3 regions of the Clostridium sp. DFI.1.208 genome follow, and region 1 is predicted to be linked to each of the others. Evidence: predicted binding sites of a transcription regulator. Region 1 holds the regulator's gene; each other region holds the start of a gene.
The links. Region 1 encodes Rex, which represses fermentation and respiration genes when NADH is low (regulators of the CRP and FNR family bind a similar motif). Its sites were predicted from a motif close to ATTGTTAANNNNTTAACAAT; they were not measured.

Region 2: NE665_RS20865 (phosphoglycerate kinase) is a predicted target of Rex. The motif match lies at 1,813-1,832, and genes of this name have one in related genera.
Region 3: NE665_RS16150 (acetyl-CoA C-acetyltransferase) is a predicted target of Rex. The motif match lies at 2,569-2,588, and genes of this name have one in related genera.

What each region holds. Positions count from the first base shown of each region.
Region 1 is NZ_JANGCA010000021.1:15,003-25,858, reverse strand. Features, by position in the region: gene NE665_RS12170 (helix-turn-helix transcriptional regulator) at 298-627, shown strand; gene NE665_RS12165 (helix-turn-helix transcriptional regulator) at 1,435-1,758, shown strand; gene NE665_RS12160 (GNAT family N-acetyltransferase) at 1,927-2,514, opposite strand; gene asnS (asparagine--tRNA ligase) at 2,601-3,941, opposite strand; gene NE665_RS12150 (redox-sensing transcriptional repressor Rex) at 4,227-4,856, opposite strand; gene NE665_RS12145 (GNAT family N-acetyltransferase) at 5,363-5,779, opposite strand; gene NE665_RS12140 (hypothetical protein) at 5,829-6,020, opposite strand; gene NE665_RS12135 (amino acid kinase) at 6,104-6,826, opposite strand; gene NE665_RS12130 (N-acetylmannosamine-6-phosphate 2-epimerase) at 7,024-7,692, opposite strand; gene NE665_RS12125 (NUDIX hydrolase) at 7,929-8,507, opposite strand; gene mutY (A/G-specific adenine glycosylase) at 8,504-9,565, opposite strand; gene ftsX (permease-like cell division protein FtsX) at 9,988-10,856, opposite strand, start outside.
Region 2 is NZ_JANGCA010000066.1:7,634-18,489, reverse strand. Features, by position in the region: gene NE665_RS20870 (GGDEF domain-containing protein) at 125-1,705, opposite strand; gene NE665_RS20865 (phosphoglycerate kinase) at 1,904-3,082, shown strand; gene tpiA (triose-phosphate isomerase) at 3,110-3,856, shown strand; gene NE665_RS20855 (VanZ family protein) at 4,381-4,938, shown strand; gene NE665_RS20850 (response regulator transcription factor) at 5,028-5,690, shown strand; gene NE665_RS20845 (sensor histidine kinase) at 5,687-6,682, shown strand; gene NE665_RS20840 (ABC transporter ATP-binding protein) at 6,773-7,537, shown strand; gene NE665_RS20835 (ABC transporter permease) at 7,524-9,494, shown strand; gene NE665_RS20830 (site-2 protease family protein) at 9,665-10,315, shown strand.
Region 3 is NZ_JANGCA010000034.1:39,495-50,350, forward strand. Features, by position in the region: gene NE665_RS16140 (acyl-CoA dehydrogenase) at 1-933, opposite strand, end outside; gene NE665_RS16145 (acetyl-CoA C-acetyltransferase) at 1,276-2,484, shown strand; gene NE665_RS16150 (acetyl-CoA C-acetyltransferase) at 2,682-3,887, shown strand; gene feoB (ferrous iron transport protein B) at 4,005-6,119, opposite strand; gene NE665_RS16160 (FeoA family protein) at 6,109-6,354, opposite strand; gene NE665_RS16165 (aldo/keto reductase) at 6,724-7,860, opposite strand; gene metA (homoserine O-succinyltransferase) at 8,392-9,339, opposite strand; gene NE665_RS16175 (aminotransferase class I/II-fold pyridoxal phosphate-dependent enzyme) at 9,353-10,618, opposite strand; gene NE665_RS16180 (Gfo/Idh/MocA family oxidoreductase) at 10,703-10,856, opposite strand, start outside.

The DNA of each region.
Region 1 (10,856 bases):
GTAGAAAGTAAAAAATAATACATAAAACCGCCTATAAACAACACCATCCACCTTATATAATGGGTGCTTTCTCTTTTACGTATGTTAGGAAACCGTAATGACTCATTTTTCACATTTCTGCTTGTATGATACAATCGTTATCCCCCGTATTTCCTCCATATATAGCCTTTCCATATAACTCGACATATATATCGGTTTTTCGTTAATGCAAACGGTAATGCGTTTAATATAACGTCTATTCGTTATTTTTATAACGTTTTAACGTATTACAATACATATGGAGGGAGGAAGATTGTCATGGATTATCTGAAAAAACTAAAGTTTCTTATGAAGCAGCATGAGCTCAATGAAAATCAACTGGCTAAGAAAGCGGATGTACCGCAAAGTACCATCAATTCCTTATTCCAGAAAAACAACCTTCCTACGATTTCAACATTAGAGGCATTATTGGAAGCCCTGGATATGACCCTGAGTGAATTTTTCTACGATGATGCGCTTATGAAGAAACATGAACTGGAAGAACAAAACTTATTGAGTAAATGGAGTTTCATGACAAAAGAGCAGAAAAACGGGGTACTCTTGCTTATTGATCTGCTGTTAAACACCGGCTCTAAAAGGGCTCATTGATAAAAGAAGCACGATAAAAGACCACTGCTGCTGCGAGGATTTCCGGCAGTGATTTTTTTTTGCGTTGCTATGCATTTCATTATCGGCATCCTGTGTCTGTGCTGCACAGACATCCACGAGCAGTTGTCGCAAGCAAGCACTCCCATTACACAGCCTGTCTTTTCTCCACCACCGTTGTGATGATGTGCAACGGCTGCTATGCCATCCTGCTGTTTCCCTTGATCCGGATATAGAAGCGTTATTCTTTTTCTGATACTGCATGCTTATCGTATAAGGGAAAGGAATACGCAAAGCACTTGCTTCGGATAACGCAATAAAGAAAAACAGAAGCCCTACTTGATTCGCCTTTCCATCTTGTTTACATTCCATATACACAATTCGTAAAGCAACGCCATGAAATTCTGAATGCAGCCACTGAATACAAGCTATTCTATACCACAGCGCTCATCATCCGTTTGCGCTAAGCAGTCTTACACAACAGGTATCAGTACATAATGAAGTTCGTGCAGCTCATTAGCCGATATCATTATGTACACCACGAGCCGGCACATGAGAAACGCAGTATAAGCATGATATACGGGCAAAGGATATGGTATAGGAGTATGTAAGATGCTCTATAAAAAGCCCATTTTCACTATAGCGATCATCCAGTAATCGAAATCCCTGAATTTCTGCATTCTTTTCATTTAACATGACATATTTAACATTTTTCCGTTAATACTAACGTTTATACGTTATATATAACGCCTTTGCGTTAGTTTTACAACGTTTTATCGTATTACAATAGATACAGGACAGGAGGTCGCCATGGATTATTTAGAGAAGCTAAAAGTACTGATGAAGCAGCATAATCTTACGGAATACAAGCTCGCGCAGAAAGCGGATGTTGCACAAAGCACGATCAATTCCTTATTCCGCAAAAATAATCTTCCGACGATACCTACGCTGGAATCCCTGCTGATCGCAATGGATATGACACTGAGTGAGTTCTTCTACGATGAAGCACTTATGAAAAAGCACGAGCTGGAAGAACAGAATTTATTAAAGAAATGGGGACTTTTGACAAAGGATCAGAAGCAGGCCATCCTGAAGCTGATCGAACTGCTGCTGGATAGCAGCTGTAAAAATTAAACACTACAAATATGAAGCTGCCGAAATTGATTCGGCAGCTTTTTATTTAAGTTTGGATTTGTAGAGGTACTGTGAACGTACCAGTTACGTGTATCTGAACACGAAAAAACGTTTTGATGAATGCGCATGCATTCATTAGAAGCCGCTTGCTCTATAGCTGGCGGTCGTTCATATGATAATCATACATGCGGTATGAAATATTTCCATGATGCGAATATAATCCAGACGCTCAATGCTGCTCCATTCCGCTACAGGTACAGGATGTTCATGCAGTGCCTTCTGCAACCAGATTACATCTCTCCATGCATCAAATTTATAGCCTGCATTGCGCAGTATTCCGATTTCTGTAAAGCCAAAGCTTTTATGCAGTGCGAGGCTTGCCTCATTGGGCAGCGTGATACAGGAAATCGCCGTCTGCAGACCCTGCAGCTTTAATACCTCCAAAAGTGCCGTATACAGTGCCTTTCCAATCTGGCGGTGCTGTACCTGCGGCAACAGATAGATCGATAATTCTACATTCCACTGATAGGCAGCACGCTCCATATGACGATGCGCATAGGCATAGCCTATGATTTTCTGATCAAGCTCACATACCAGATACGGATATTCCCTTTGAATCTTCATCATGCGTCCTTCAAATTCCTCCAGGGAGGGAACATCATATTCAAAGGTGATCACACTGTTTTTCACATAATGCGCATAGATGGAAAGAAGTGCCGGTGCATCCGACAGCTGCGCAAACCGTATAGTTTTCATGATGCTCCTTTCCTCCCCACAGACTGTGAAACCAGCACAGTCCTCCCCTCACAAGAAAGCCATGGACGTATCCATGGCCGCAGCTTTTAAAATAACAGATTCTTCGGTGTACGCGGGAATGGCTCCACATCACGGATATTCTGCATTCCTGTCAGATACATCAACAAACGGTCAAAGCCAAGACCGAAGCCGGCATGCTTGCAGCCACCGTATCTTCTCAAATCCATATACCATTGCAGACTGTCTGTTGTCATGTCCATGTCCTTCATGCGCTGCTCTAAAACATCATAACGCTCTTCTCGCTGACTGCCGCCAACCAGCTCGCCAACCCCAGGTACCAGCAAATCACACGCTGCCACGGTTTTCCCGTCATCATTGACACGCATGTAGAATGCCTTGATATCCTTAGGATAATCAGTCAGGAAAACCGGACCATCCACGATTTTTTCACAGATATAACGTTCATGCTCGGAATTCAGGTCCATCCCCCATTCCACCTTGTTATCAAACTTCACATCTGCCTGTAACAGCAGATCGATTGCTTCCGTATATGTCATGCGCTTGAAATCCGAATTGCGTACCTTTGTGATGCGTTCAATGCAGCTCTTATCAATCATCGTGTTGAAGAATTTCATTTCCTCCGGAGCATTTTCCAGAACATAATCGATACAGTATTTCACCATATCCTCAATCAGGTTCATATCATCCTCCAGATCCGCAAAGGCAATCTCCGGCTCAATCATCCAGAACTCGCTGGCATGACGGCTCGTGTTGGAATTTTCCGCACGGAAGGCCGGGCCAAAGGTATAGACATCGCGGAATGCCATAGCAAACGCTTCGACATGCAGCTGTCCGGTAACCGTCAAAAATGCTTCCTTACCAAAGAAATCCTGTTCATAATCTGCATCGTCCCGTGTCGTTGCCTTAAACATTTCACCGGCACCCTCGCCATCATTTCCCGTTATGATCGGTGTATGTACATACACAAAGCCCTGATCCTGGAAAAATTCATGAATCGCCATGGATAATACAGAACGCAGACGGAAAATTGCATAAAAGGAGTTGGCACGCGGACGCAGATGTGCTATTTCACGCAGATATTCAAAGCTGTGACGCTTTTTCTGCAATGGGTAATCACGATCGCAGTCCCCTTCCAGAGATGCTTCGGTAACCTGAATTTCAAACGGCTGTTTGCCCTGCGGTGTCAGTACGAATTTTCCGGTTACGGTGATTGCGGCACCTGTTGGATATTTTTCCACCTCCGCAAAGTTTTTCAGCTCCTGTAAATACACCAGCTGCGCGTTTCGGAAATACGTTCCGTCATTCAGCTCAATGAAGCCAAGCTTGCCGCTGCAGCGATTTGTACGAACCCAGCCCTGCAGCTGCACATATTCCATGCTGTCCTGTTCCACATGAGAGCCGCTCATGACGATCTCATACAGTTCGCGTATTGTCATAAATTCAAACATATTCATTTCCTCCTGTTTATGGCACAAAAAAACGTTCCCTTTCAGGAACGTATTGTACGCGGTGCCATCCTGATTCCCATGCGTAAAAGCATGAGCATCTTTCCTGGGATATATCGTTCCCACACGAAACCGTCTACTGTTATTCTCCGGTTCAGCTCCACAGCCGTTCAGATATAAATCCGTATGCATGCAGCTTCCACCTTCCTGCATTCGCTAGTTGCGCGTAATTTACTCTGTTCTGCTTCAACGCTCTACATTTAGATTGTTGGTCTCAAAGACCAGCTCCTGTATAGATGATACCACATCCACGCTCTTTAATACAACCCCTTTTGGAATTTGTATATGCTCATGCGTAAAATCCACCAATCCTGTGATTCCACAGGCAATCAAGCGATCGACCGTCTGCTGGATATTCTCGGAAATCGCCAGAATAGCGATACGGCAACCATCCGGGACCTTTTGTTCCAAATCCGCAATATCATATACCGGTATACCGAAACGTACACCCTGACGGTCTGGATTGACATCGAATGCACAGGCAATCTCACCTACCACATAATCCCATTTATTATACTTCATCAGTGCCCGCCCCATATTTCCGGCTCCAACCAGAATGATTTTTTCATCAAAATCCATACCGAGCTGCTGATTAAAAATTTCAATCAGCCGATTGACATCATACCCATATCCCTGCTTTCCCAGATTTCCCAGAAAAGAAAAGTCACGGCGGATCGTCGTCGGTTCAATATTGACGACACTGGCCAGTTCCTTGGACATGATTCTTTCTACACCTGAACTTTTCAGCTTGCGCAATGCCTTCAGATAGACAGGATATCGCTGCAGCGTTGCCTTTGGCACATTTTTCTCTGTCATGTTTATCACCTATTGCATAGTATAGCACACTTTTTTAACTTTGTGAATAAACTAGCATATTTAACTTTTTTGAAAAGGCAAATTTCCTGCGAACACAGAAGTGCACAAAGCGAAACACAGCGGCGTGATATTTTTCAGTAAACAGAATGGCTGCTGTAGCAATGGAATGCTTTCCATCCCAATGACAGTTCCCTTGCATGATTAGCACAAGGCGACTGCTTTTTCCTTCCCCTGTATAAATTCATACAGACGCTTGCAGTCATAAACCGGCATCACAGCAAGACCTTGCCTGCTCCTTCACAGGATAAAAACAGGTCCGCTTTTCTTTCTCCGTTACAGAACACTGGCTCTTCTGCTTCCTTCCATCCCTGTATTTTTACAGATGGCAACGCATCGCTAGCTTCCTGCATATCCTGAATTCCATCGCATTTTCCTTTGCCCCCTCATTGCTTGCATCCAATAAAATACAATGCTCCATTTTCCATTACAGCCCTTGCAAAACCTGCCTACAGCAGCTTCTCCATCTGAACATGAGGAACATGCTCATCCATATGCTCTTCTCCGCATACAGTGTAGCCATAGCTTTCATAAAACGCACAGGCCCGGCATTGTGCATCCAAAATACAGCGGCTTCCCTTTTGACTGCGAACGATTTTCTCCATCTCGGAAAGCAGAACACCGCCCAGACCCTGATGTCGAAACTGCGGCAGCACCGCAATTCGTCCAAAGACCCACGCCTTCTCATCTTCCTTTGGAAAACAGCGTGCACAGCCCGCAAGAATGCCATCCACATAAACAGTAATATGTACGGCAATCGCATCTAGTTCATCGAATTCATTCTGAAACCCCTGTTCCTTCATGAATACCTCAATACGCACATATCTGTAGTCCTGCTCATTATCCTTTGTTTTTATCTCAATCATATACGCTCCCATCCAAGAAAAAAGGCAACCTCGACATAGCTGCCCTTTCTTATATAATCATAAAGCCAAGGTCATTGATAACCTTTCTGGCAACGGCTACCATATCGGAGTTTCCCTCCACAATGACGCATTGCTTTTCCAGATTTACCTGAAAATCCACTCTGGTTTCAGCCAGTGCCGTTTCAATTCTTCTCGCCTTGGTATCATCATCCAGATACTTTACCAAAATAATGTTCTTCAAGCGGATCACCTCGTTGTTATTGTAACACAATCCCTATAAACAATCCAATATTTGATACGATTGTTCGTGAATTGTAAGAAGATTTAATCTTCAACGATCGTTCCAAGACTTGTGGAGAAGGTTCCCTTTAAATATATGCGGATATGATGGTCCTTTGCATAGTTGACACAGCGGTCATGCAATACCCTTGATTTCATATTCAGCATTTCGTCGTAGGTCAGTTTATCGTATTTGATAGCATATTCATTCAGCTTGGGATCCTTGTCATAGACACCATCCACATCAGTATAAATATCCACTTCCTTGAGATCCAGCATATCCGCAAACAGTACCGCACTGTAATCACTGCCGCCTCTGCCAAGGGTCGTCACATGACCGCTGGGGGAGATACCGATAAAGCCGCCGACAACCAGCACATCATAGCTGTTCAGCTTCTTGCGGATTCCGGTATGATCCAGCTTCAGCACCTTCGCATAGTCATAGTTCTCATCGGTAAGGATTCCGCAATCGAAAAAAGGGAGCGCATACGCCCGTATTCCCATATCCAGAAGTTCACTGCATATCTTTAATGCAGATAGCTGCTCACCCATAGAAACCAGTCTGGCTTTTTCCTGTCTGGTGAGAAATTCACTGCCCATGGACAGCAGGGTATCCGTAGCATACGCATCCGGATAGCGGCCCATGGCCGATACCACAACAATCACTTTATTTGTCTTGCTGCTTTCCAGCACATGACGGTACACATATTTCCTGGTCGCTTCACTGCGCAGGGAGGTACCGCCAAATTTCATTACTTTCATGTTCATATGCATAACCCCACATTCCTTATACCATATGTCAAAGTTTGTCAGAATGTGCGGTTTTTTCGCCCAGTTTCCTGGATTTTATCCCCTGCTTCAGATAATTTCAGCCAAATACGAGCAATAAAGAAAAAGATACCGAGGAGCTTAAACGTGCATGCTTGCACATAAGCACTGGTATCTTTATCGCGATACTTCCTTATTTACTTTTTCAAGACCTTCACAAAACGCTCGGTGATCTGCTTTGGACGTGTGATAGCACCACCGACGACTGCACTGTAAGCACCAGCCTCATACACAGCAGCCAAATCCTCCGGCGTATTGATTTTTCCTTCCGCAAGAATCGGAGCCTTGATCGTTTCCGCCAGCTTTTTGAATAGCTCAAGATTTGGACCATCCACATTTTTGGAATATGGCGTGTATCCGCATAAGGTTGTAGATACGCAGTCAAAGCCAATGCGTTCCGCATTCACACATTCTTCATATGTTGAGCAGTCTGCCATGGCGAGAACGCCGTGTTCATGCACATAGTTCACAAGATCCTCCAGCTTTTCCCCATTTGGACGATCACGAAGCGTCGCATCCATAGCGATCATTTCGCAGCCTGTTTCAAACAGCTCATCCAGCTCCTTCTTGGTTGCGGTGATGTAAATATCACTATCCGGATAGCTGCGCTTTACGATTCCGATGACAGGCAGATCAACGACTTTTTTGATTTCGATGATATCCTCCTTGCTCTGCGCACGAATTCCTACGGCACCTCCCTGCTTTGCCGCAAGTGCCATTCTTCCCATGATGAAGGAAGAATGCAGTGGTTCATCAGGCAATGCCTGACAGGACACAACAAGTCCACCTTTAATTTGTTCCAGCATGTTCATATTAAGACCAACCTTTCCTGATATACATATACAGTATAATCCTTTTCCACATGTTTGTCTTCCCTTTCCTAGATGATTTTCATGCTTTTCAGTGCTTTTGCTCCCCTGTCATCTTTAAACATTTTCATCGAAAAACAAACAGCTGCCCGGTATGTGAAGGTCTGTTCCATCCCTTGCTTTCATAAGCTGCTTCTGCACTCGCTGGGATACGCATGCTCTTTTGTACATGCTTATTCACATAAACCTGCACGCAGAAGACTGCGGCTTTTTTCCATAAGCTTCCGGTATACCGGCTTCATATCCTCCTCTGTCACATACTGATCGATTTCCTCCACTGCAATCCATTTGACACCGCTGTTTTCATCCGGCTTGCTGCACAGCGTATCCTGCTCATCTGCCTGACACAGATAGGTAACATTCAAATGAACGTGAGAGGATACAAATGCCCCTCTTTTCACATGCGGAGGAACCGGCAGAATATCGATTGCCAGAATGGATTCACTTAACAGCTGCAGCTTTTTCAGTCCGGTTTCTTCCTTTCCCTCCTTCAATGCCACATGGATCAAATCCTGATCCCCATCCGCATGACCGCCACACCAGCCCCAGGAATCATAAATATTATGATAGATCATAAGTACCTTTGACGTATCCGCATTGATAATCCATGGACTGCTGGTTATATGTCCATATACATTATCTCTTGTGTAGACATTGGAAAAATCCGTTAGATAGCGCAGCATAACCTTTCGATCTGCTTCCTCCTGCATATTGCAGGGCGTATAGGTATTTAGCTCTTCATATAGCGTCATAAAGAATTACCTCCCATCCATGCCAGCAGGGCTTCCTTGTACACCCTGAGCGCCGTAGGTATCGCATAGGTTTCCAGTAGCTCATCCTTCGTGCACCAGATCCCCTCCACGACCTCCTGCTCCAGCTCCAACAGAAATCCGTTCATATGCCATTCCACATGAGAGAAAATGTGCTTTGCTTTTCGCAAGGGGACCACGCGGAGAAGATGGTCCTGAAATTCCTGCATTACCGCTTTTTTGCTTTTCTGTTCATCCAGCATCATAAATTCATACAACCCTGCAAGCAGTCCCTGCTCTTCTCGTTTATGCAGATAAATTTTATCTTTACACAAAAGCACGAGCACTGTCTTTTTTTCAATTCTTCTGGCTTTTCCAGCCGTCTTGTTGGGCAGCCGGTGTGCCGCTCCGCTCTGATAGCCCATGCATTCACTTGCCAGCGGACAAATATTACAGCGGGGAGCCGCATTTGGCACGCATACCAGTGCGCCGATTTCCATCAGAGCCTGATTAAAGGCATCACTTCTGTTTCCCGGTATATATTCCTGTATAATGCTCTGAAATTTTTTCTTTGTGCGCTCCTTCAAAATGTCATCCTCGCTGACAAGCACACGGCTGAACACACGCAGAACATTCCCATCTACTGCCGGAACACAGCGCTTATAGGCAATCGAAGCGATAGCTCCAGCTGTATAGGCACCGATTCCCGGAAGCTTCAACAGCTCCTCATAGGTATCCGGAAGTACACCGTTATGGTGCTCCATGCATTCCACTGCACATTTTTTCATATTGCGGACACGGTTATAATAGCCGAGGCCCTCCCACAGCTTACGCAGTGTGTCCTCATCTGCCTGCGCTAAAGCCTCCAGAGATGGCAATGCCTGTAAAAAGCGTTCAAAATAAGGCTTTACTGCTTCTACGCGCGTCTGCTGGAGCATTATCTCACTCACCCAGACGCGATAAGGAGAAGCATCATCTCTCCATGGCAGGACACGTGCATTGTGATCGTACCAGCTTAACAGCTGTTCTGTAAATTTCTTTTTATCATGTTGTAGTTTCATGCGTTTATTATAGCACATGGCAAAGATGGCAGGCAAAGAAAAAGCCACCGAATAGCGCAGATTCCGGCTTCAGGATATAAGTCATCGCATAAAAGCACAGGGTAAAATGAAAGGATATGGAAATGAACGTAGGATGGATAAGGATGAGAAACATATTCCAGTGCCCTTTTGACTTTATAGGCTATCATGATAGCCTTGCCTTTGACAGGATATGGATCATTATATGAAGACTCAGCGTACAGCAGCAGATAAATGGTTGAAGAAGCACCTGCTTTATGAATAAATAAAAGGAAATCCAATCCATTGTATAACGCAATAGAAATTCGGATTTCCTTTTTCATAAGCTTTCTATAGTCAGTAGGAAGACAGGCTCGAGTGTACGTTCTGTTATGATGATCCGCTATGTTTCTGCTGTGCATGCATCAGCGCTTCCAATGCAGATATCTGGTAGTGGAGAAAAAGCTTCCCACAAGACCGACAAGTACGCCAATCAGAATTAAAACGCCTGATATTTCCAGTGTCATTGGATATACCTTTTGCAGTACAAACATATTGCTCATGAAGGTACCGCCCAGTGTGTCAAATACATACTGATAGCCAAAGATCGTCAGCAGTACAGGGACAAGACTTCCCAGTAAGCCAATGAACACACCCTCCAGCATCATTGGAAATTTGATTGCCCAGTTACTGGCACCGACAAAACGCATAATGGCAATTTCCTGTTTTCTCGTATAAATGGACATCTTGATTTTATTAGAGATCAGGAAAACTGCAATTACAATCAGGAAGACGATGAACAGCATACCACCCTCCCGAATTTTCTCAAAGGTGGAAATCATGCTGCTGGTGGAGTCACCGCCATATTCCGCAGATACGATTCCCTTCATTTCCTTGATCAAATCCGCAGTTTTTTGGATGTCCTTTCCGTTTTTCACCTCAATCAGAAAGGTGTCGCGAATCGGCGTGGCTTTTCCCTCATACATATCAAACATGGAGGAATCCTCCTGAAATTCCGCTTTGTAATTTTCCAGCTCTTCTTTTCCGGTGGAAAGGGTCACATGCTTAACGGTATCCATCTGTTCGATTGCATGCAGCAGCTGCTGCTTTTGCTTATCCTTTACAATGGTATCAATACTTGCCCGTATGGTAACCTGCTCTTCAATATGCTTCGTAAAGCTGTTCAGATTGCTCGTTAACAGCATGAATACCGATATCAGAATCAGGGTTATCGCTACTGCAACCGATGCGGAAAATGTCAGGCCAAAATGCCGGACGATATTTTTATAGGTCA
Region 2 (10,856 bases), on a different contig from region 1:
CTTTATCTAAAGGGCTTAGGGCCTTCTTTCATCGTTACAAGTGTAAAACTCGAAATTATATAACAAGCAGTGCTATCTGTATTGTAAAAAACCGCCATACATGCGGCGGTTATTCTTACAAGCTTCAAGAACAGCAGCTGTGTCTGTTTCTTCCGCTGTTCTTTGCCTGATACAGTGCGGTATCTGCCATGGTGATCGAGGTTTCCAAATCAAAGTCTTCATCATTATCGAACAGAGAATATCCGATGGATATCGTAGCCAGGGAAGAAACAGGAGAGGTGGCATGCTCGATGTGAGCCAGCTTTAAATCCTCATAGACCTTTGTCAGATAACCTTCGATTTCATCCTTTCCTGTATTGACACACAGACAGATGAATTCATCACCGCCATAGCGTGCCGCAAAGAAGCGGGAATCACCGTTTTCATCCAGACACAGGGCAACCCTGCGCAAAAGCTCATCTCCCTTGTAATGCCCATACAGGTCATTGAATTCCTTGAAATAATCCACATCGACCAGGATGATTCCGATTGCATTGACATCGGGATTTTTCTGCATGATATCGCACAGCGTGTTGAAGTAGCTGCGATTAAACAAACCGGTAAGGCCATCGATTTTCACACGTGCCTCCAGAACATTCTTCTCCTGAACGATGCGCTCCTGTTCCTCCAGCATATGCTCCATCAGGATCTTTTCCTTCATGCTTTCCGCCTTTGTTTTATTGGTGACATCCACCACCATTTTCTGCAGCAGGTAATACTGTTTATAGGAATTGATGAGCGTATCCTCCATATGGAACACCTCAGCGAAATTGATCCAGCTAAGATGCAGCTGAAGCTGCTGCTCAATATCATCCTCCAGACAGATTTCTCCCATATATTGCAGAAACTGCTCACAGCGCTTCTTATCCTTTATTTTCAGCAGGATGTCGAAGATATCATTATAGAAAGAAAAATACATGCTGCGGTTTAGATGATGGTGCAGATTGGCAGCTGCGAAGTAATCCGCAATTTTCTGTATCTCGTCACCTCGGTGAAAGGCATCCGCAAGATACAGCTCACAAAGCAGTATCACATGCAGCCGTAGTCCCTCTGCATGCTCCTCATGCAGCTGCGAAGCATAGGTGTCGAAGATGTTTACAGCCTCATTTAACTGATCGTTTTGAATGTAGAGCTCCACCAGATTGAGAATGACAATCAGCTGTGCATGATCGATCAGAGGCGTCTGCTGTTTCAGGAATACCTCATAGGCATTGCGGATATAGCGCAGTGCTTCCGCTGTATCGTTTTTCTGCATAAACAGGACGCAGAGATTATTGAGAATCACCATCTGCTCGTGCAGATTATTCTGCTCCAATGCAATATGATAGGCATTCATATAATATTGAACAGCGCTGATTTCATCGAAGTGAGAGTTGTAATACAATCCTGCAATCGTATAGCACATGAGCAAAAGCTCATCATAATGGTGCTCTTGAGAACAGGAAATCGCCTCATGCAGGTGCTGCAGACAGATATCCTGCTGTCTGGTAAGAATATAGTAATCCGCAAGATAGGCGTGCGCGAACGCCTGGGCATAGCGGTCCTGCTGCTGGTTTCCCAGATTCAAAAGCTTTACGGAGCACTGATACTCCTGTTCCATATCAAAGTTTTTGGACCTTTTTATGATATCCATGAGATCCTGCATGGTTTCTTTTATCGTATTCATGTCATACTCCCTTGCTGTTGTAGCCTGTATTCTCATTATACTATAAATGCTGTATGAAAAACACGGAAAACAACAGGTTCTATCAGTTTCTCATCGAATCCTTTAGAATTGTGATTTTTTTCGCAAAAAGTGAAATTTCGTTTACGAAAAAGGCTCTTGGTGGTATAATAAAGCCGATACATAAGGAGGAATTTTACTATGGCCAAAAGAACTGTAAAAGATTTAGATGTTGCTGGAAAACGTGTCATCGTACGCTGCGATTTCAACGTTCCTAGAAAAGATGGCAAGATTACAAACGACAACCGTATTATTCAGGCTCTGCCAACCATCAAATATTTAGTGGAAAACAACGCGAAGATTATCCTGATGTCCCACCTTGGAAAGGTTAAGACTGAGGAAGATAAGGCAAAGAACGATCTGCACTGTGTTGCTGAGCGTCTGAATGAGCTGGTTGATACGAAGGTTACATTCGTTCCGGTTACACGTGGTGAAGAACTGGAAAACGCAGTTGCTGCACTGCATGACGGAGAAATCGTCGTAATGCAGAATACTCGTTATGAAAAAGGCGAAAGCAAAAATGATCCGGAGCTGGCTGCTTACTGGGCTAAGCTGGGTGATTTGTTCGTAGAGGATGCATTCGGTAGTGTACACCGTGCACACGCTTCTACTGCAGGTATCGCATCTATTCTGCCAAATGCGTTAGGCTTCCTGGTAGAAAAAGAAGTGAAGATGCTGGGTGCTGCTGTGGATACTCCAGAGCGTCCATTTGTTGCAATCATCGGTGGTGCAAAGGTATCCGATAAGATTGCTGTTGTAGACAACCTGCTGAAAAAGGCTGACAAGGTCCTGATCGGTGGCGGTATGGCCTACACCTTCCTGAAGGCTATGGGCTGCAATGTTGGTAAGTCACTTGTAGAAGAAGACAAGGTAGAGCTTGCTAAGGAATACATCGAAAAAGCAGAGGGCAAGCTGATTCTGCCTGTTGATCACGTATGTGCTGATAAATTTGCAGAGGATGCAAACACGGTAATTGCTGACAATGACAGCATTCCAGCAGACTACATGGGTCTGGATATCGGTCCGAAATCTATCGAGCTGTACAAGGAAGCACTTGCGGGTGCAAAAACCGTTGTATGGAACGGCCCAATGGGTGTATTTGAAATGGCACCGTTTGCAAAGGGTACGCTGGAAGTATGTACTGCTATTTCTGAGCTGCCAGGAGCTACGACTGTTATCGGTGGCGGAGATAGTGCTGCTGCTGCAATCCAGCTTGGATTCGCAGAAAAATTCTCTCACATTTCCACTGGTGGCGGAGCTTCCCTGGAATACATGGAAGGCAAGGTACTGCCTGGAATCGCTGTAATCGCAGATAAATAATAAAAAACGAAAATAGGAGAACGAGACATGAGAAAACCAATTATTGTTGGAAACTGGAAAATGAACAAAACCATGAAGGAAACAAAGGGATTCATGGAAGCTGTAGATGCTGCAGCAGCAAGTGAAAATGCTGTATTCGGTATTGGTGCTCCTTACACTGCACTGTCTGCTGCTGTTGCAGGTGCGAAAAATCTGGTAATCGCTGCAGAAAACTGCCACTGGGAAGACAGTGGTGCCTTCACTGGTGAAATTTCTGTACCTATGCTGCAGGAGGTTGGTGTTACACACTGTATCATCGGACACTCTGAGCGTCGTGAAATGTTCAATGACACAGATGAGACAGTAAACAAAAAGGCAAAACGTCTGATCGATGCCGGAATTACACCAATTCTGTGTATTGGTGAAACAGAAGCTCAGTATGATGCTGGAGATTCTGAGAAAGTTATTCGTGATCAGTTAACTGGTTCTCTTGCGGATATGTGTCCAAAATGTGTTGGAAACATGGTAATCGCTTATGAGCCAATCTGGGCAATCGGAACAGGAAAGAGCGCTTCAGTGGAAATTGCAGAAAACTGCTGCCGTATCGTTCGTGATCAGGTACGTGTTATGTATGGTGACGAGGCTGCTGAAAATGTTCGTGTTCAGTATGGTGGATCTGTAAAGCCTAACAACATCGTTGAATACATGGCTCAGCCGGATATCGATGGTGCTCTGATTGGCGGGGCTAGTCTGAAAGCAGACAGCTTCATCGAAATCATTGAGAAAACAAAGTAATTTACAGGTAGACTCTATTTGTAAATACATATACTAAAAAAATACGTCCGATATCATAATGGACGTATTTTTTACTGTGCTCTACGTTTTTTCTTATGGTATATGCAGGCGGCTAGGAATCAGATATTAGCATTCCAACCGATTCTTGCTGTTATTATGCTGCTTAAATGAGTATAGTGGGATGAATATGCAATGCAATGTTATTCATGAATCGGAATGATGGGATTCACTTTCTTAATTTTGCGTGCTTCGATATAGGTAAACAGCCAGAACGATAGCATTACAACGATTCCCGGCATCACCAGCTGTATAAGGGAGGGCATCTTAAAAGCAGCATACTTCCATATGAAGGAAGTGTTCGTGGTTAAATGCCAAATGCAGCTGTCTCATTCTGAAATGATAGAAAAGCGCACATCTTTTCGATATCGTATGCGTAGGATATCTTAAATTTTTGTTATATTTAACTACATGTCTTGCGTATGCACCTATTTTGTTTTACAATAAGGCAACAAGGTGGTGAGCGTATGAAGAAGAAAAAGAATATGGGAATCCGCATTCTCTGTGCATTGATTTTTATGGGTGTCTGCGGGTCCGTCATGTTTGCAATCTACTCGTTATCGGCAGAGGATGGACAGCTGTCCAATGCACGAAGTGAAGTGGTAACGGAAAAAATCAAGGAACAGGTGAATACAAAGCTGGAAACCACAGAAGAGGGGATTGCATTAAGCGAACGCATCAAGTACTTCGTCATTCTGCATTCTCCCTATGGCAGTGACTGGAATGCCAATGTCAGAAAGCTGGCTCACTTCTCCATATACTTTACGTTGGCAGCCGGCGTCTATATCACCTTGGCAATTCTGGGAGTAAACAAATTCTGGCGGTTTCTGTTTACCGTCGGTATCTGCTTCTGTTTTGCATTCGGTGATGAATATCATCAGAAATTCACCGGACGAACGTCTTCCATGAGTGATGTATATCTGGATACGTTTGGGGCATTGGTATCCACCTGTATCTGGACGATGATTTCCGTCATATACAGTGGGATTCACCTATTGGTGAACAAGGCCTATGGGGATGCTTAGTTCTTACAGTATTGAAAGATGACGACGGTCATCTTTTCTTTTCCCTTCCGGCTATTGTATAATGAAGCAGAAAAGAGAGGGCTTTGGATATGTATACGATTTTAATTATAGAGGATGATGAGGCGATCTGCAAGGAGCTGCAGATGCTGCTGGAGAAACAGGGATATGAAGCGGTATGCTGGAATCTGCAGGAGGATATCAAAGAGCTTGTGAAAACACTCGATCCCCACATTATTCTGCTGGATATCAATCTGCCGCAGATGGATGGCTTTACCATTTGTTCACAGCTGCGAAGCTTTTCCAAGGTTCCCATCATATTTGTGACAAGCCGGAATACCGATATGGATGAGCTGTGCAGTATGCAGATGGGCGGGGATGATTTTATTACCAAGCCATACAATACCAGTATTCTTCTTGCCCGTATTGCGGCACTGCTGAAGCGTTCCTACGAATGGAAGGATCAGAATCTGACACACAATGGTGTTACATTGGATGTTGCTATGAGTCGGGTAGGCTATCAAAATAACGCAAGAGAGCTGACAAAGAATGAGGTGAAAATTCTGCATTATATGTTTCAGCATAAAGGGGAAATCATTCCGCGAGAGGATTTGATTGACTACCTATGGGATAATAAGCTGTTTATTGATGACAATGCACTCAGTGTCAACGTCACCAGAATCCGCAATAAACTGCGTGAGCTGGGAGTGGAGGATTTCATTGTGACCCGCCATCGGCAGGGGTATCAGATATGAAGCTACATGAATATCTGGAGGATCATGGAATTCTCATGGCTGCGATTCTTCTGATTTCACTGCTGCAGTGTGTACTGCTGGTTTCTCTGGGGCTGTCCGCAGGGCTGGCTGCCTTGCTGAGCGGTATGTGGCTGTTGTTTTTCTCTGCTTATTTCTCACAGGACTATCTTCGCAAAAACAGACGCAGAAAAGAGCTGTGTGCAAGCATTGAATCAATGGAGAAGCGCTATCTCATGCATGAGGTGCTGCCAAAGAAAGCAAGTCATGAGGAGGGCTTTTACCGCTGGCTGCTCTATCTGGGAAACAAGGCAATGCTGGAGGAAATCAGCACAGTACAGCGCTCGCGAAGGGAATATCAGGAATATGTCGAGCAGTGGGTTCATGAGATTAAAACACCGATTGCAGCGATGAAGCTGTCCATTGAGAATCAGCAGGGGGATCGAAAGCGGCAGCTGTTTCAGCAGCTGGAGCGGGTGGAGCATTATGTGGAGCAGGCATTGTTTTATGCAAGAAGTGAATCCGTGGAAAAGGATTTTCGGATCCAGCAGATATCGCTGTCTTCCTGCATTCAGGAAGCCCTGCTGCAATGCAAGTATCTTTGTACACAGGCAGCAATATCCATTCGTTTTCCAGAGGAGGATGCAATGGTGTATGCAGATGAAAAATGGCTGATTTTCCTATTGAATCAGCTGATTGAAAATGCGGTGAAATATAAGCGAAAGGATGGTGCGCTTCTGTGTCTTGAAATACAAAGGGAACCGCAGTGTGTACGTCTGATTGTACGGGATAACGGTATCGGTATCCCTCCGCATGATTTACCTAGGATTTTTGATAAGGGCTTTACTGGAGATAACGGAAGACTGGTTCATTCGCATTCCACAGGCATTGGTCTGTATTTATGCAAAAAGCTCTGTACATCCCTGCAAATCGGTCTGCATGCGGATTCTGATGGCGAGGGAACCGCCATGTGCCTGGAGTTTCATCATGTGTAAAGTTACAGAACTGTCATCTTCTCGTAAGGAAATCTCCTACACTTATCCGGCCTTCTTCTGTATACTTCAGGTAGAGAGGACGTGAAGTATATGCGTGTTGTTACAGTTTCCCACGTGGAAAAATATTATGGAAATCAGGGGAATATCACAAAAGCCTTGAATGATATATCCTTTGCAGTTGAAAAACAGGAGTTTACAGCGGTTATGGGGGCGAGCGGCAGTGGGAAAACCACCCTGCTGAATGTCATTTCCACCATCGATACTGTAAGTGCAGGAGATATAGAGATCAACGGAAGCAGTATTTGTGAGCTGCGGGAAAACGAGCTGGCAGAATTTCGGAAACGGGAGCTGGGGTTTATTTTTCAGGATTTTAATCTTCTGGATACTTTGACCCTGCAGGAAAATATCGCATTGCCATTGACACTTTTAAAGAAAAGGGCGGGCCAGATTGACGAACAGATAAACGCATTGGCAGAAATTCTCCAGATTCAGGATATTCTGGAAAAATATCCGTATCAGGTAAGCGGCGGTCAGCGTCAGCGGTGCGCCTGTGCAAGGGCGATGATTCATGATCCGAGTCTGATTCTGGCAGATGAGCCAACGGGAGCGCTGGATTCCCATTCCTCCTACCTGCTTATGGAACAGTTTCAAAGAATGAATACAGAGCTTCAGGCAACGATTCTGATGGTTACGCATGACGCATTTTCAGCATCCTATGCAAAGCGTGTTCTGTTTTTGAAGGATGGAACTATCTTTAATGAGATCTATCGCGGCTCCCTGACAAGAAAGGCATTCTTTCAGAAAATACTGGATGTAATGCAGCTGCTGGGTGGTGATGTGCATGCTGTACGCTAAACTTGCACTTCGCAATCTGAAACGCAGTCTCAAGGAATACAGTATTTATGTATTTACAGTGACGATTACGATGACACTGCTCTATGCGTTTTTTGCGATTGCCTTTTCCGGTGAAATGCAGGATCTGGTAACGACCTATGACAATATCAAAAGTGTTATGATTATGGTCAGTGTTCTGGTAACGCTGATTATTGCCTGGCTGATTTATTATATATCGAATTTTATTTTGCAGAAGCGAAGCCGAGAATTCGGAATGTATCTGCTGCTGGGAATGAAACGCTCACAGGTCAGCCGCATGTTTCTGTTTGAACAGCTGGCTCTTGGGGCTGTCGGATTTTTGATCGGCTGTGTGCTCGGTATCTTCGTCTATGAATTACTGCACGCTATGCTGCTGAATATTTTTGATTATGAATATGCATTTCAGCTCTCCTTCTCCTGGAACGCATGTGGTGCTGCATTTCTCTGCTTTCTGAGTATCTACCTGCTGGAGCTGATCAGGGAAGGAATCGCTTTAAAAAAGCAGAGCATTCATACCATGCTGTATAATGCGAGCAGGAATGAGAAAACAGCGAAGGGCTCTCGTTTATCCGTATTCTACTTCCTGGCAGCTATCCTTCTGGCAGTAGCCGGATTGTATATGACACAGCAGTATCTGAGAAGTATGATAAACGGCCAGAGCTTAGATTCTATGCTGCTCATGCTGGGAGTATTTGCTATTGTCGTATCCATCTATCTGTTCTTTTATGGCATATCGGCAGTGCTTGGGATTTTTCTGGACCGGCATAGAAAAATGAAATATAAGGGAAACTGCATGTATCTGTACGGACAGATTGCAGGCCGCTTGCGCTCCAATCGAACCGTGCTTGCTACACTGTCTTTACTGACTCTGCTGACCTTGCTCTTTCTGTGCATTGCATTGAAATTCAATGAGGTGAAGGAGCTGAGTAATGCACGCTTTGTACCATTTGATATCATGGCAAGCAGCAGCACGAAGCTCAATATGAAATCAATTGAAGGCTATTTGCAGGAACATAAGATTTCGTATCAGTCAGCGGATATCCGCTACTATCAGCGTGAGGAACGTGATGACTTCTATTCTGTAGTAAAGGGGAAAAGCTATTTTACCGAGGATGAAAAGCATTCGGTTTATATGAAGCAAAGCGATTTTAATAAGCTTCGCTCCTTGAAAGGATTACCAGCCGTAACGCTGGGGGCTGATGAGTATATGATAGTCTGCGCAGCAGATATCAAGGATATCCTGCAGGAATATGGTGCACAGCATACTCTGAATCTGCAGGGGAAGCGTCTGCAGCTACGTGATGTGGATGATACGGAATATGGGCAGACACAGAACAGCGGCTATTATCTTGTCGTTGCAGATGCGTATGTCAAGCAAGCCAAGCCGTATTTTCGAGAATGGGTGGCGAATACCAATCCTGAGACTGAGGTGTCCTGGTATCAGGATACGGTCAATCAGTTTTTTGACGATAACAAGGAGCAGGTGGGGGACAGCTATTACAGCTATGCCTCTTATCGTGTGAAGGCGAAATGGTTTGAGGAAAATGCTGTGGGTTTTGTCAGTATCTGCTTCTCTTTGTTTTATCTGTCGTTTATCTTCATCTGTATCAGTGCAACCATACTCGCAGTGCAGCAGCTTTCCGATGCTCACCGGCAGCGGTATTCCTATGCAATGCTGCATAAAATGGGGGTGAATCAAAGACAGCTGCATGCATTGCTGGCTAAGCAGATTGCGGTTTATTTCATCATTCCGCTGGTGCTTCCAATCGTGTATCTGCTACCGATTATCCGCATGCTGGATGAGCTATTCGAGATGACATATGCCAGTGCGGATATGTATATTTATCTGGGTGGAAGTATGCTGTTCTTCCTTGTCGTTTACGGCTGTTATTATGTGATGGCATATCTTGGCTGCAAGAGGAATATCGATCAGATGTAAACAGAAACAGGGATTCCTATGACAGGAATCCCATTTCAGGTAAAAAATGTGGGACAAGACGGTTTATGCAGCTGATAAAACTCCCTGCTGACCTGCTTGGGTGACATTTATGAAACTTGTAATTCCTTCAAAATATGATATACTAACACTATTCTATTGGAGGAATGTTTATGGATATTCGTGGTTTTTTTGCTGATCTAATCTATATACTGCCTGCTGTTGCGATTGCACTTTCCGTGCATGAATTCGCACATGCATTTGTTTCCTATAAGCTGGGTGATATCTCCCAGAAGGAACGCGGCAGACTTACCTTAAATCCCCTCAAGCATCTGGATCCGTTTGGTACCCTGTCTCTGATTTTCTTTGGCTTTGGATGGGCGAAGCCGGTACAGGTTGATCCCTATTTCTACCGTAACAAAAAGGATGGTATGATCTGGACGGCAATGGCAGGTCCGCTGATGAATTTCATTGTCGGCTTTCTGATGGTCATACTGTATATGCTGTTCATTCGCTTTGGTTTGCTGTATAAAAACGGGTTTACCTATTATCTGTTTCAGGTAATCGGTACTACCGCTTCCATCAATGTCGGCCTTGGTATTTTCAATCTAATACCGATACCGCCGCTGGATGGCTCCAAAATACTGATGGGTATCCTAAAGGAAGAAACTTATTTCAAGCTGATGCAATATGAAATGTATCTATCCTTCATCATGATTTTCCTGTTAATGACTGGGGTACTGGATGGACCGCTGATTCATGCCAGAGAGGCTATTTTGGATGTATTCGTCAAAGTGGCAAGCATGATCACCGGCCTTGGCTAAAGGAAGCTACAGCTTGAAAAGGCATCACCAGAGCATGCAACGGACATAACAGCCTTGCTGAAAGGATGCCTTACCTGCAAAGGGATTCCGGCAATGGACCTATAGGAATGTGACATCCGCCGGGAGCTTTTATGTACTTATGTGCTTTTGGCAGATTATACAGTGGTTGCTTCCTTCTGTATAAAACCGTATAAAACAAATGCAGCGTATGCTTACCGTATTGCTATGCATCCCGATTATCAGGGAAGGGTATAGGAAAGGCAAGCAATCTGTACCTGGCTGAAAAGCTATGAACAGCCAGTTTATCTGGATTGCTGGAACGGAAATGAGTATTACAGAGCTTATATAAGGAAAATGGCGGTCATAGGATTGGCGTATTTCCGGAAGCTGATTATGAAATATGCGTATTTTGTTTCTAAAAAAGGGATCGTAGCGGAAATCAGCGTTATGGTCCCTTTTCGTTGTAAGCGGAGACGGAAGTCTAAACAGGTTTCATAATCCGACGAATAATTGAAATATCAATTTCCTATCCTTTGGGAAT
Region 3 (10,856 bases), on a different contig from region 1:
AGGAAGACCTTTTTCTTTCTTCATTGCTGCATCATATACCAGCCATCTAGCTGCATCTGTTTTTACCTGCATATCAGCCAGCTGGAACTGTGTGTTCTGGAATTTCGCAATGGAACGTCCGAACTGCTTACGAGCCTTTACATAAGGTACGGTTTCATCAATTGCGCCCTGTGCAATACCAAGTGCCTGTGCAGCGATACCGATACGTCCGCCATCCAGTGTCATCATGGCAATTTTAAAGCCTTTTCCTTCCTGTCCTAACAGGTGGTCCTTACTTAAACGCACATTGTTGAAAATCAGCTCACTGGTTGCACTACCGCGGATACCCAGCTTCTTTTCATGCTGACCAACAGTGAACCCTGGCATTCCCTTCTCTACGATAAATGCAGAGATACCATGTGTTCCCTTTGTCTTGTCTGTCATTGCGAAGATTACATATACATCTGCTTCACCAGCATTGGTAATAAAGATCTTCGTACCGTTCAGGATGTAATCATCACCGTCTTTTACAGCAGTTGTCTGCTGTCCGGCAGCATCTGTACCGGCATTTGGCTCTGTTAAACCGAATGCAGCCAGCTTCTTCCCTGTACATAAGTCAGGCAGATATTTGTTTTTCTGTTCTTCTGTTCCGAAGTGTTCGATTGGCCATGTTCCAAGAGATGTGTGAGCAGACAATACAACACCTGTTGTACCGCATTTTTTGCTCAGCTCCTCGACTGCCAGAATATAGCTCAGGTAGTCAGCACCTGCTCCGCCGTATTCTCTGCTGAACGGAATCCCCATCATTTTGCAGGCTTTCATTTTTTCAACGTTTTCTCTAGGGAAACGTTCATCTTCGTCTACTTCTGCTGCAAGAGGTTTTACATCTTTTTCAGCAAACTCAGCGAAAAGTTTCTTCATCATCTGTTGTTGTTCTGTTAACATGAAGTCCATAAGTGATCTCCTCTCCTTGATTTACTTGAACTTAGGATTGCTTGCATGCGCCTATATAAATATAGTATAAGCAGCGTATTCATCGCGTTGTCGAGAATACATAATCCATCTACATTTTAGACCTCTTTTTTGCTCCCGTCAATATGTTTGTTAAAGTTTTAACAAGTTTTTGTTACAAGATTAACAAGTTGACATTTGTTCCGATTATATTCCTACATTCGCATTTGTTAATTTTTTAACAAGTTTCTTGACAAACGTTTTTTCTTCCGTTACCATAGCCTTGACAAAGGGTCCTCTTCCCCTTCCCCAAGGAAGACCAACATAGAAAGCGGAGGTTATTACATGAGAAAAGCATATGTCGTAGCAGCAAAGCGAAGCGCCATTGGAAGCTTCATGGGCGGGCTTACCAACATGCCCCTGGTAGATTTGGGAGCTGCTGTTTTAAGCAGAACCATCGAGGAGGCAGGCATTGATCCCGCCAACATTGATGAGGTGATTGTCGGAAACGTGATTGCGGCAGGTCTTGGTCAAAACATCGGACGTCAGGTCAGTATCAAGGCCGGTGTCCCGGTTGAGGTCTGTGCACAGTCCTTGAATATGCTGTGTGGTTCCGGGTTAAAGGCAGTTATGGAAGCAACCATGCGCATTCAGTGCGGATTCGGTGATATCTTTGTAGCCGGTGGAGTGGAATCCATGACCAATGCGCCATATCTGGTGCCCAGCAAGGTGCGAAACGGTGTGAAAATGGGGGATATGAAGATGGTGGATTCCATGCTGCATGATGGATTAACAGATGGTATGTATGGGATACACATGGGCGTTACCGCAGATAATATAGCAAAAAAATACGCCATTACCCGTGAGGATCAGGATGCCTTTGCCTATGCGTCCCAGCAGAAGGCGATCGCTGCCATCGACGCTGGACGATTCAAGGATGAAATCGTTCCGGTAGAGGTGCCGGGCCGTAAGGGCAGTGTAACCGTGTTCGATACAGATGAGCATCCAAACCGCGCATCAACGCCGGAAAAGCTGGCAAAGCTACGTCCTGCATTCACAAAGGATGGAACTGTTACTGCTGGAAATGCCTCCGGTATCAATGACGGTGCCAGCTTTACAATCATCGCCAGTGAGGATGCGGTTAAAAAATACAATCTGACACCGCTTGCGGAAGTCATCGGCATCGGTCAGGGCGGTGTGGATCCGCGCGTCATGGGTCTTGGTCCTACGCCGGCTATTCTGCATGCGCTGAAGTATGCTGACCTAAGCATTGAGGATATGGAGCTGGTAGAATTGAATGAAGCGTTCGCTGCACAGTCTCTGGGTGTAATTCATGAGCTTGCGGAAGCAACCGGCATGGATCGTAGCGCGTTTATGGAAAAAACCAATGTCAATGGCGGAGCTATCGCACTGGGACATCCGGTCGGCGCATCCGGAAACCGAATTCTGGTGAGCCTGCTGCACGAAATGCAGAAGCGTGATTTAAAAATCGGACTGGCTTCCCTATGCATTGGCGGCGGTCAGGGCGCAGCGGTCATCATCAAGCGCGTATAAACAAAAGAGCAAGCTCGCAAGAGCTTGTTTTCCTGCTTTTGTGTTTCTAAATAGAAAAAATAGAAATCCGGACAGACAACTTCACTTATGAATTTTTTCACAAGTTATTGACAAATGCATGAATTTTAGTTACTATGTTGATGTATTGAGTGTCGTAAGCGACACGTTACATTGGAAAGAAAGACAGGTAGAGAAAAATGAGAAAAACTTATGTTGTTAGCGCTAAACGTAGTGCAATCGGTAGTTTCTTAGGATCTTTAACTACCGTAAAACCAGTTGATTTAGGGGCTACAGTAGTAAAGGCACTGCTGGAGGATGGAAAGGTCGCTCCTGAGCAGGTAGACGAGCTGCTGTGCGGAAACGTGCTGAGTGCTGGTCTGGGACAGAACATCGGACGTCAGGTTGCCCTGGCTGCCGGTATTCCGGAAAGCGTATGCTCCCACTCCGTGAACATGGTATGTGGTTCCGGTCTTCGTACCGTTATGGAGGGTGTTATGTCCATTCAGACAGGATTCAATGACATCGTCGTTGCCGGTGGTGTGGAATCCATGTCCGGTGCGCCTTACCTGATTCCTGCAAACACACGTACAGGAAACAAAATGGGTGATTTCAAATGTGTAGACCACATGATCTATGATGCCCTGACCGATGCTATGAACGGTATCCATATGGGTGTTACGGCAGAAAACATTGCCAAGAAATACAATATCACACGTGAAATGCAGGATGCTTTCGGCTATGCTTCCCAGCAGAAGGCAATCGCAGCTGTTGATTCCGGACGTTTCAAGGATGAAATCGTTCCTGTAGAAGTGAAGCTGAGAAAAGAAACAATCGTATTTGATACAGATGAACATCCAAACCGCAAATCCACGCCTGAAAAAATGGCGAAACTGCGTCCGGCATTCGTTAAGGATGGAAGTGTTACAGCTGCAAACGCATCCGGTATCAACGATGGTGCTTCCTTCGTACTGCTGGCTAGTGAAGAGGCTGTAGAAAAATACAACCTGACACCGCTGTGCGAGGTAGTCGGCATCGGTCAGGGTGGTGTGGATCCGTTAACAATGGGTCTGGGACCTACTCCGGCAATCCGCAATGCATTGAAATATGCAGACATGAAGCTGGATGAGGTTGAACTGGTAGAGCTGAATGAAGCATTTGCCGCTCAGTCTTTAGGTGTTGTACACGAGCTGGTGGAAGAGCACGGCATCGATCGTGAAGCATTCCTGGAAAAAACGAATGTAAACGGTGGAGCTATCGCTCTGGGTCACCCGGTTGGTGCATCCGGAAACCGTATTCTGGTTACACTGATTCACGAAATGATCAAGCGTGATGCAAAATCAGGTCTTGCATCTCTGTGTATCGGTGGCGGACAGGGTACAGCAGTTATCGTAAAACGTCCATAATATGTAAGAAAAGAGGAACCCCACACGGCTCCTCTTTTTTTGTAACCATTTATTTGCCGTTACCTTTTGCATAAATTGTGCGCTCTATTTTCAACTCATCATAGTTGGCGGACATCGTTATACCAGCAGAAAGATATGCGCAAGCAGATTGATTCCCATACACAGCAGAATTCCAAGTATGGTCGGCAGCAGAAAGCTGACGGCGGTCCATTTCCAGCTCTGTGTCTCCTTGCGTATGGTGAGCAGTGTGGTAGCACATGGAAAGTGTACCAGAGAGAACATAAGGGTGCAGATGGCGGTTACCCATGTCCAGCCGTTGTTGACGAACAGCTCCTTTAATACGGCAAGATCACCGATATCCGTCATGGATCCATTTGCCAGATATGCCATGATCATAATCGGTACAACGATTTCATTTGCCGGAAAGCCCAGAAGGAACGCCAGCAGAATCACACCATCCAGTCCCATCAAATGGGCGAAGGGATCCAGAAACAGCGATATATGCTGCAGCAGGCTTGCATCCTGTACCTGAATATTGGCCAGCAACCAGATGATTGCCCCGGCAGGAATGGCAACACTCACTGCCCTGCCCAGAACAAACAGCGTACGGTCGAATATGGAACGTATGATCACCTTACCAAACTGCGGGCGACGATACGGAGGAAGCTCCAGTGTGAAGCTGGACGGTACTCCCTTCAGTAGTGTTTTCGACAAAAAGCGTGAGGTCAGAAAGGTCAGGATGACGCCAAATACAATAACACCCGTCAGCAGCAGTGTTGACAGCAGACCATTCCACGGAGCTGCAACAACACCTGCAAAGAACATCGTGATAATGCTGATCAGTGTAGGAAAGCGGCCATTACAAGGCACAAAGGTATTTGTGATAATTGCAATCAGACGCTCTCGCGGACTGTCGATAATGCGTGCACCGCTTACCCCTACTGCATTGCACCCAAACCCCATACACATCGTCAGCGCCTGTTTTCCGCAGGTACAGGCCTTTTGAAAGAAGCCATCCAGATTGAAAGCAATCCGCGGCAGATACCCAAAATCCTCCAGCAGCGTAAACATAGGAAAGAAGATCGCCATCGGTGGCAGCATAACAGAGATAACCCACCCACAGGTCTTCACAACTCCATCTACGATAAAGCTTGTGATATACGGATTCATACTCCAGGAGGCAAACGTATGATGCAGCCATACCTGCAGATCCTCGAACATTCCAGAAAGCATTTCGCTTGGAACATTGGCTCCGGAAATGGTAATCCAAAATATTACAGATAACAATACGACCATCCATACCAGTCCCCAGCCTTTGCTGGTAACAACATGGTCAATACGCATATCTCTGTTCTGGTAGGATGCATTGTTAAATATAATACATTCTTCACTGATTTCCCTTGCTCTTTCATGCAGGGCGTGTACTACGATGTCTTCAAAACGTTCATACAAATCCTTATTCTTTAATCGCTCGATCTGTCTTTCTACCTCCGCTTTTGTTTCCTCCCTGTTTTCGATATCCTCATAAAACAGTGTATTATCAACCTCCGGATCCAGCAGCTTTAAGGCAGCAAAGCGTGTATTGAGCCGGCGCGTTTTCATAACGGCGGCTACTGCTTCAATTGCATGCTCCAGATCATCCGCATAGCGAATTGCTGTACTTTGCGCATCACTAACGCGGTTGCCCACCTCTTCAATGGCCTCCTTCACATCCTCAAAGCCCTCATGATTGCGGGCGCTCATTTCTACGACACGAACCTTTAAAAGCTTAGAAAGCTTTTCCGTATCAATGGTGATGTTCTTCTTTTTGGCTTCATCCATAAGGTTTAAAACAAGTACGACATGATCTGTGATTTCCATCGTCTGCAGAACCAGATTCAAATTACGCTCCAGTACAGTAGCATCACAGATTACCAGACACACATCGCATGGCTCGAAGCACACATAATTTCGTGTAACCTCCTCCTCACTGGAGTGTGCAAGCAGGGAGTATGTTCCCGGTAGATCGATCATCTGATTCTGGCGATACCTGTGTGTATAATGCCCCTTTGCAAGCTCCACCGTTTTCCCCGGCCAGTTACCGGTATGCTGATTCATGCCGGTAAGCTCATTGAACACGGTACTCTTTCCAACATTGGGATTTCCCAACAAAGCAATGGTATATCCCTTGCGCTGCTTCAAATACAGTTCATTGATATTGTCATTTGCCTGCACAAGCTTTTCAAACAGCATATCCATCCTCCTTCCCTTTTATCAGAATCCGCTCACTGTCTTCACTGCGTAAAGCGATTTTACAGCCCTTGATCAGATAGGCACGCATATCCCTGCTCGGACTTTCCAATACCGGTATCACTCCAGTACCCGGTACGAATCCAAGATCCATCAGCCTGCGTTTCATTAAAGCCGTATGCTCAATGTCTTCCACAAAAACCTCTTCGTTGAGAACAGCATCTTTTAAACAGTTCATTTCTACCCTCCTGCACCTATACTATCGTCATGCGGGCAAATGCGCCTCCACAAATGCCTACAAGCGCTATCCCCCCTTGCCTGAAGCAGGCAGAAGCAACAGTGTCTAGGCGTGGATTTACGCAGGAATACGGCTTACAAAAGACCTGTGCAAATACTTAAAAAATTGAGAGCGATACATCTGCACATACGCATAGCAAAGCAGAACAGCGCACGCTGCCCTCCTGCTTTGCTTTATGCAAATGCCATACAGCGTAGCTGCCGAAGAAATTGAAGAATGCATCGATAGAAAGGCTCTACACTAAAAAAAGGAATGCCGCCATGATATCATGGAAACACTCCTGTCTGCATTATTGGTTGCATTTCATGCTTACTCAGCCTTGCTCTTTAGAAGCTCCATATCGCTGCTCATTCGTGCCAGATCCTCACGTATAGCGATATGCTGTGGACAAAGGGCTTCACATTTCCCGCATTTCTTACACTGGCTGCTTCTTTCTTCCTCCTTCATTTCTTCAAAATAACGTTTTCTTGCCACTTCCGTATTTCCATATTTTGCATGCTCATTCCAGATGCGGAAATTCTTTGGAATATCCAGACCGAATGGACATGGCATACAGTAAGCGCAGCCCGTGCAGCCGTTCATCGTTCTCGCCTTGATTTCTTCTGCAATCTCCTTGATCAACCCCTGCTCCGCTACACTCAGCGGTTTAAAATCATCAAAGGTGGACAGGTTATCGAGCACCTGCTCCATGGTGGACATGCCACTGAGCACCACCTTAACATTCGGCTTGCTGGCTACCCAGCGAAGCGCCCAGGAGGAGATACTGCGGTGAGGTGCAGCTTCCTTTAACCGTGAAGCAAGATCCTGTGGCAGCTTGGAAAGCGAACCGCCCTTCACCGGCTCCATGATGACCATCGGAATTCCCAGTTTCTCAGCCAGTGCATAGCCGCGATCTCCCGCCTGCTCCTGTGTATCCACATAATTATACTGTATCTGGCAGAAATCCCATTTGCGATAAGTCAGAATCTCTTCAAATACGTCATATTCATCATGAAAGGAAAAGCCGAAATTCCGGATTTTTCCCTGTGCTTTTAATTCTTCACAGTATGTAAGGATGCCCAGCTGCTTTGCTTTTTCCCATTTCGCCTTATCAACGGCATGAAGCAGATAAAAATCCACATACGTTACATCAAGGCGCTTCAGCTGATTTTCAAACATCGCTTTCGCATCCTCCAGCGTATGCAAATCCCAAAGCGGCAGCTTTGTTGTCAGATAGTAGCTGCTTCTATCGTATTTTTTCAGTACACGGCCTACAAACGGCTCACTATCTCCATGATGATACGGAAATGCTGTATCAATATACTTCACACCATGTGCGATTGCGGTATCCAGCATCCGTTCAGCTTCCGCCTCATCAATATTCCCCTGTGCATCCAGCGGAAAACGCATACATCCAAATCCCAGCAGGGATGGCTGATATTCCTCATTTAGCTCTCTGTATTCCATACTTCAAACTCCTCCTTTAACCAGCATCTTATAATACCTATATTATAAACGCACAGGAAGAAAAAGGAAACAGAGCAGGCAAAAATATCTTACAAAATAGCTATCAGGCATTCCCTATGCCGTTTCAAAATGCAGGGCACAGACCAGAGAAAGCTATCGTTTCTTTTGCAAGCCATCCGATCTGAACAATGAAAGCTGCAAATTATGAAAAAATTTCTTGCTATGCTGCCTACGGGTCTTGATCTGTCAGATTTGCAATCACATCCCCTGGTATCAGAAAAATAAAAAACGGATAGAAATCGTCCAGCCAATGCTTGATTTCTACCCATTCGTAAAATACTAGGTGACTGCAGATAAATACGGGAATAACAGGCTGTTTACTTTCATCCGTCGACTTCCTGCATTCTTCAAGAACCGCAGTTCTCTGTGAAGACGGCCTGCATGGCAGGCCTGTTACAACACACAAGGCGCTGCATACTCACATCATTATACACGCCAAGGCAGTATCCCCTATATCATTTCAGGATAATTCTATATATGCTGCTTGTTATGTTCTTGTTTATATGCGCTTAATTCCTGCAGGTCATACGGTGTCATCTGATATACATAATTCAGCCAGTTGCGATACAGCAGATTTGCATGGGAACGCCATGTTAAAACAGGCTCCTGCTGTGGATCATCCTCTGGGAAATAATTAAAGGGAAGCTGAATTACCTTACCCTGTGAAAGATCGCGAAAATATTCCTGCGCCAGTGTTTCCTTGCCATATTCCAGATGCCCCAGAATATAGATTTCCCGAAAATCTCTAGTCGCAACAATATTGCTTCCAGTGATATCCGAGCGGGATAAAATTTCAAGCGTATCCTGTTTTGCCAGAGCCTCTTCATCGATGGCAGTGTGGCGCGAATGTGGGGTATAATGTATTTCATCAAAGCCATTTGTCAGAAAGTTGTATTCATCACATAACATTTGCGGATAAATCCCAAACACCTTCTGCTTCATCAAATGCTTCTGAATATGATAATGATAATACAGTCCGGCTTGTGCACCCCAGCAGATATGCAGCGTAGAGTACACGTGCGTCTTGCTCCATTCCATGATTTCACAAAGCTCCTCCCAGTAGTCAACATCCTCAAACTCCAGATGCTCCACCGGGGCTCCGGTTATGATCAGACAGTCATAACGATTCTTTTTCAGTGTCAAAAAATCATCATAAAACTTCAACAGATGGTCCGCACTTGTATTTTTAGACACATGATTGCTAACCATCATAAAATCGATATCCACCTGCAACGGGGATTTGGAAATCAGACGCAGAATCTGTGTTTCCGTTTCAATTTTTTTTGGCATCAGATTGAGAATCACAATCTTCAGCGGACGGATATCCTGCTTTCTGGCTACGTCCTCCTCCAGTGCAAAGATTTTTTCACTTTCCAGAATCTGCTTGGCAGGCAAGCCATTCGGTATATTGATCGGCATGCTGTTTCATCTCCTATATCTGTGCAAACGCCTGTGTTAAATCTTCCAGAATATCGTCAATATGCTCTATTCCACAGGACAGTCGGATCAATCCCGGAGTAATGCCGCAGTTCACCAGCTGTTCATCCGTAAGCTGTCGGTGTGTAGAGCTTGCCGGATGCAGAATACAGGTGCGGATATCCGCAACATGGACTTCCAGAGATACCATCTTCAAATGATCAATGAAAGCAGCGGCGCGCTCTCTTCCTCCCTTGATGGAGAAGGAAACAACGCCACAGCAGCCCTTGGGCAGATATTTCTGTGCCAGGGCATGATATTTATCCTGCTTCAGCCCTGGATAGTTTACAAATTCCACCGCGTCCTGTGCTTCCAGAAACTCAGCCGCCCTTTGTGCATTCGCACAATGCCGTTCCATGCGGACTGCCAGCGTTTCCAACCCAAGATTCAACAGGAAGGCGGAATGTGCTGCCGGATAGCAGCCCAGATCACGCATTAGCTGAACTCTGGCCTTGGTGATATATGCAGCCTCCTGGAAGGTATCTGTATACACGATACCATGATAGGAAGCATCCGGCGTACTCAGCCCAGGAAATTTGCCGTTTGCCCAGTTAAAGGTTCCCCCATCGACGATGACGCCGCCAACCTGCAATGCATGTCCGTCCATATATTTTGTCGTACTGTGGATGACGATATCCGCTCCGAAACGAAACGGCTGACAAAGAACAGGCGTCGCAAAGGTATTATCGACAAACAACGGAATGTCATGCGCATGTGCGACACTGGCAAATTTTTCAATATCCAGTACATTCATAGCAGGATTTGCCATAATCTCTCCGAATATTGCCTTCGTATTCGGACGAATCAGCCGTTCGATTTCCTTGGCATCCGCATCCGGATCCACATAGGATACTTCAATACCGAATTTCTGGAAGGTGATAGACAGCAGATTGACCGTACCTCCGTATATAGTAGAGGAAGCCACCAGATGATCTCCGCTTTCCAGCACATTCATCAAAGCAAGGAAGGTTGCGGACTGTCCGGACGTTGTACAAAGCGCTCCTACACCGCCCTCCAGCGCTGCAATTTTTTTCTCTACCGCATCCACCGTCGGATTGGAGATGCGGGAATACATGTGTCCCTCCGCCGTTAGATCAAACAGCTGACCGACAAAGTCTGTAGAGTCATATTTATAGGTCGTACTCTGGTAAATCGGCAGAACACGAGGTTCTCCATTTTTCGGTTCATAGCCTGCATGCAGACATTTTGATTCAATTTTCATTACAATTACCTCACCTTTCACTGCGTATTATTTTACTATCTTTATGAAAAACATTCAATCCGTAATGAAAAACTTTCAAAAATATCAAAGGGATTTCACATATTCCAGGACCTTCATGATTTCCATGCTTTGTCGCTCTCCTAAAATCGGACTCTCCAGCAGTCCCTGCTCTATGCATGCCGCCGCGTGCTCCACCTCCCCGGTGAAGTCGGATTTCATTTCAACCTCAATGGGTGTA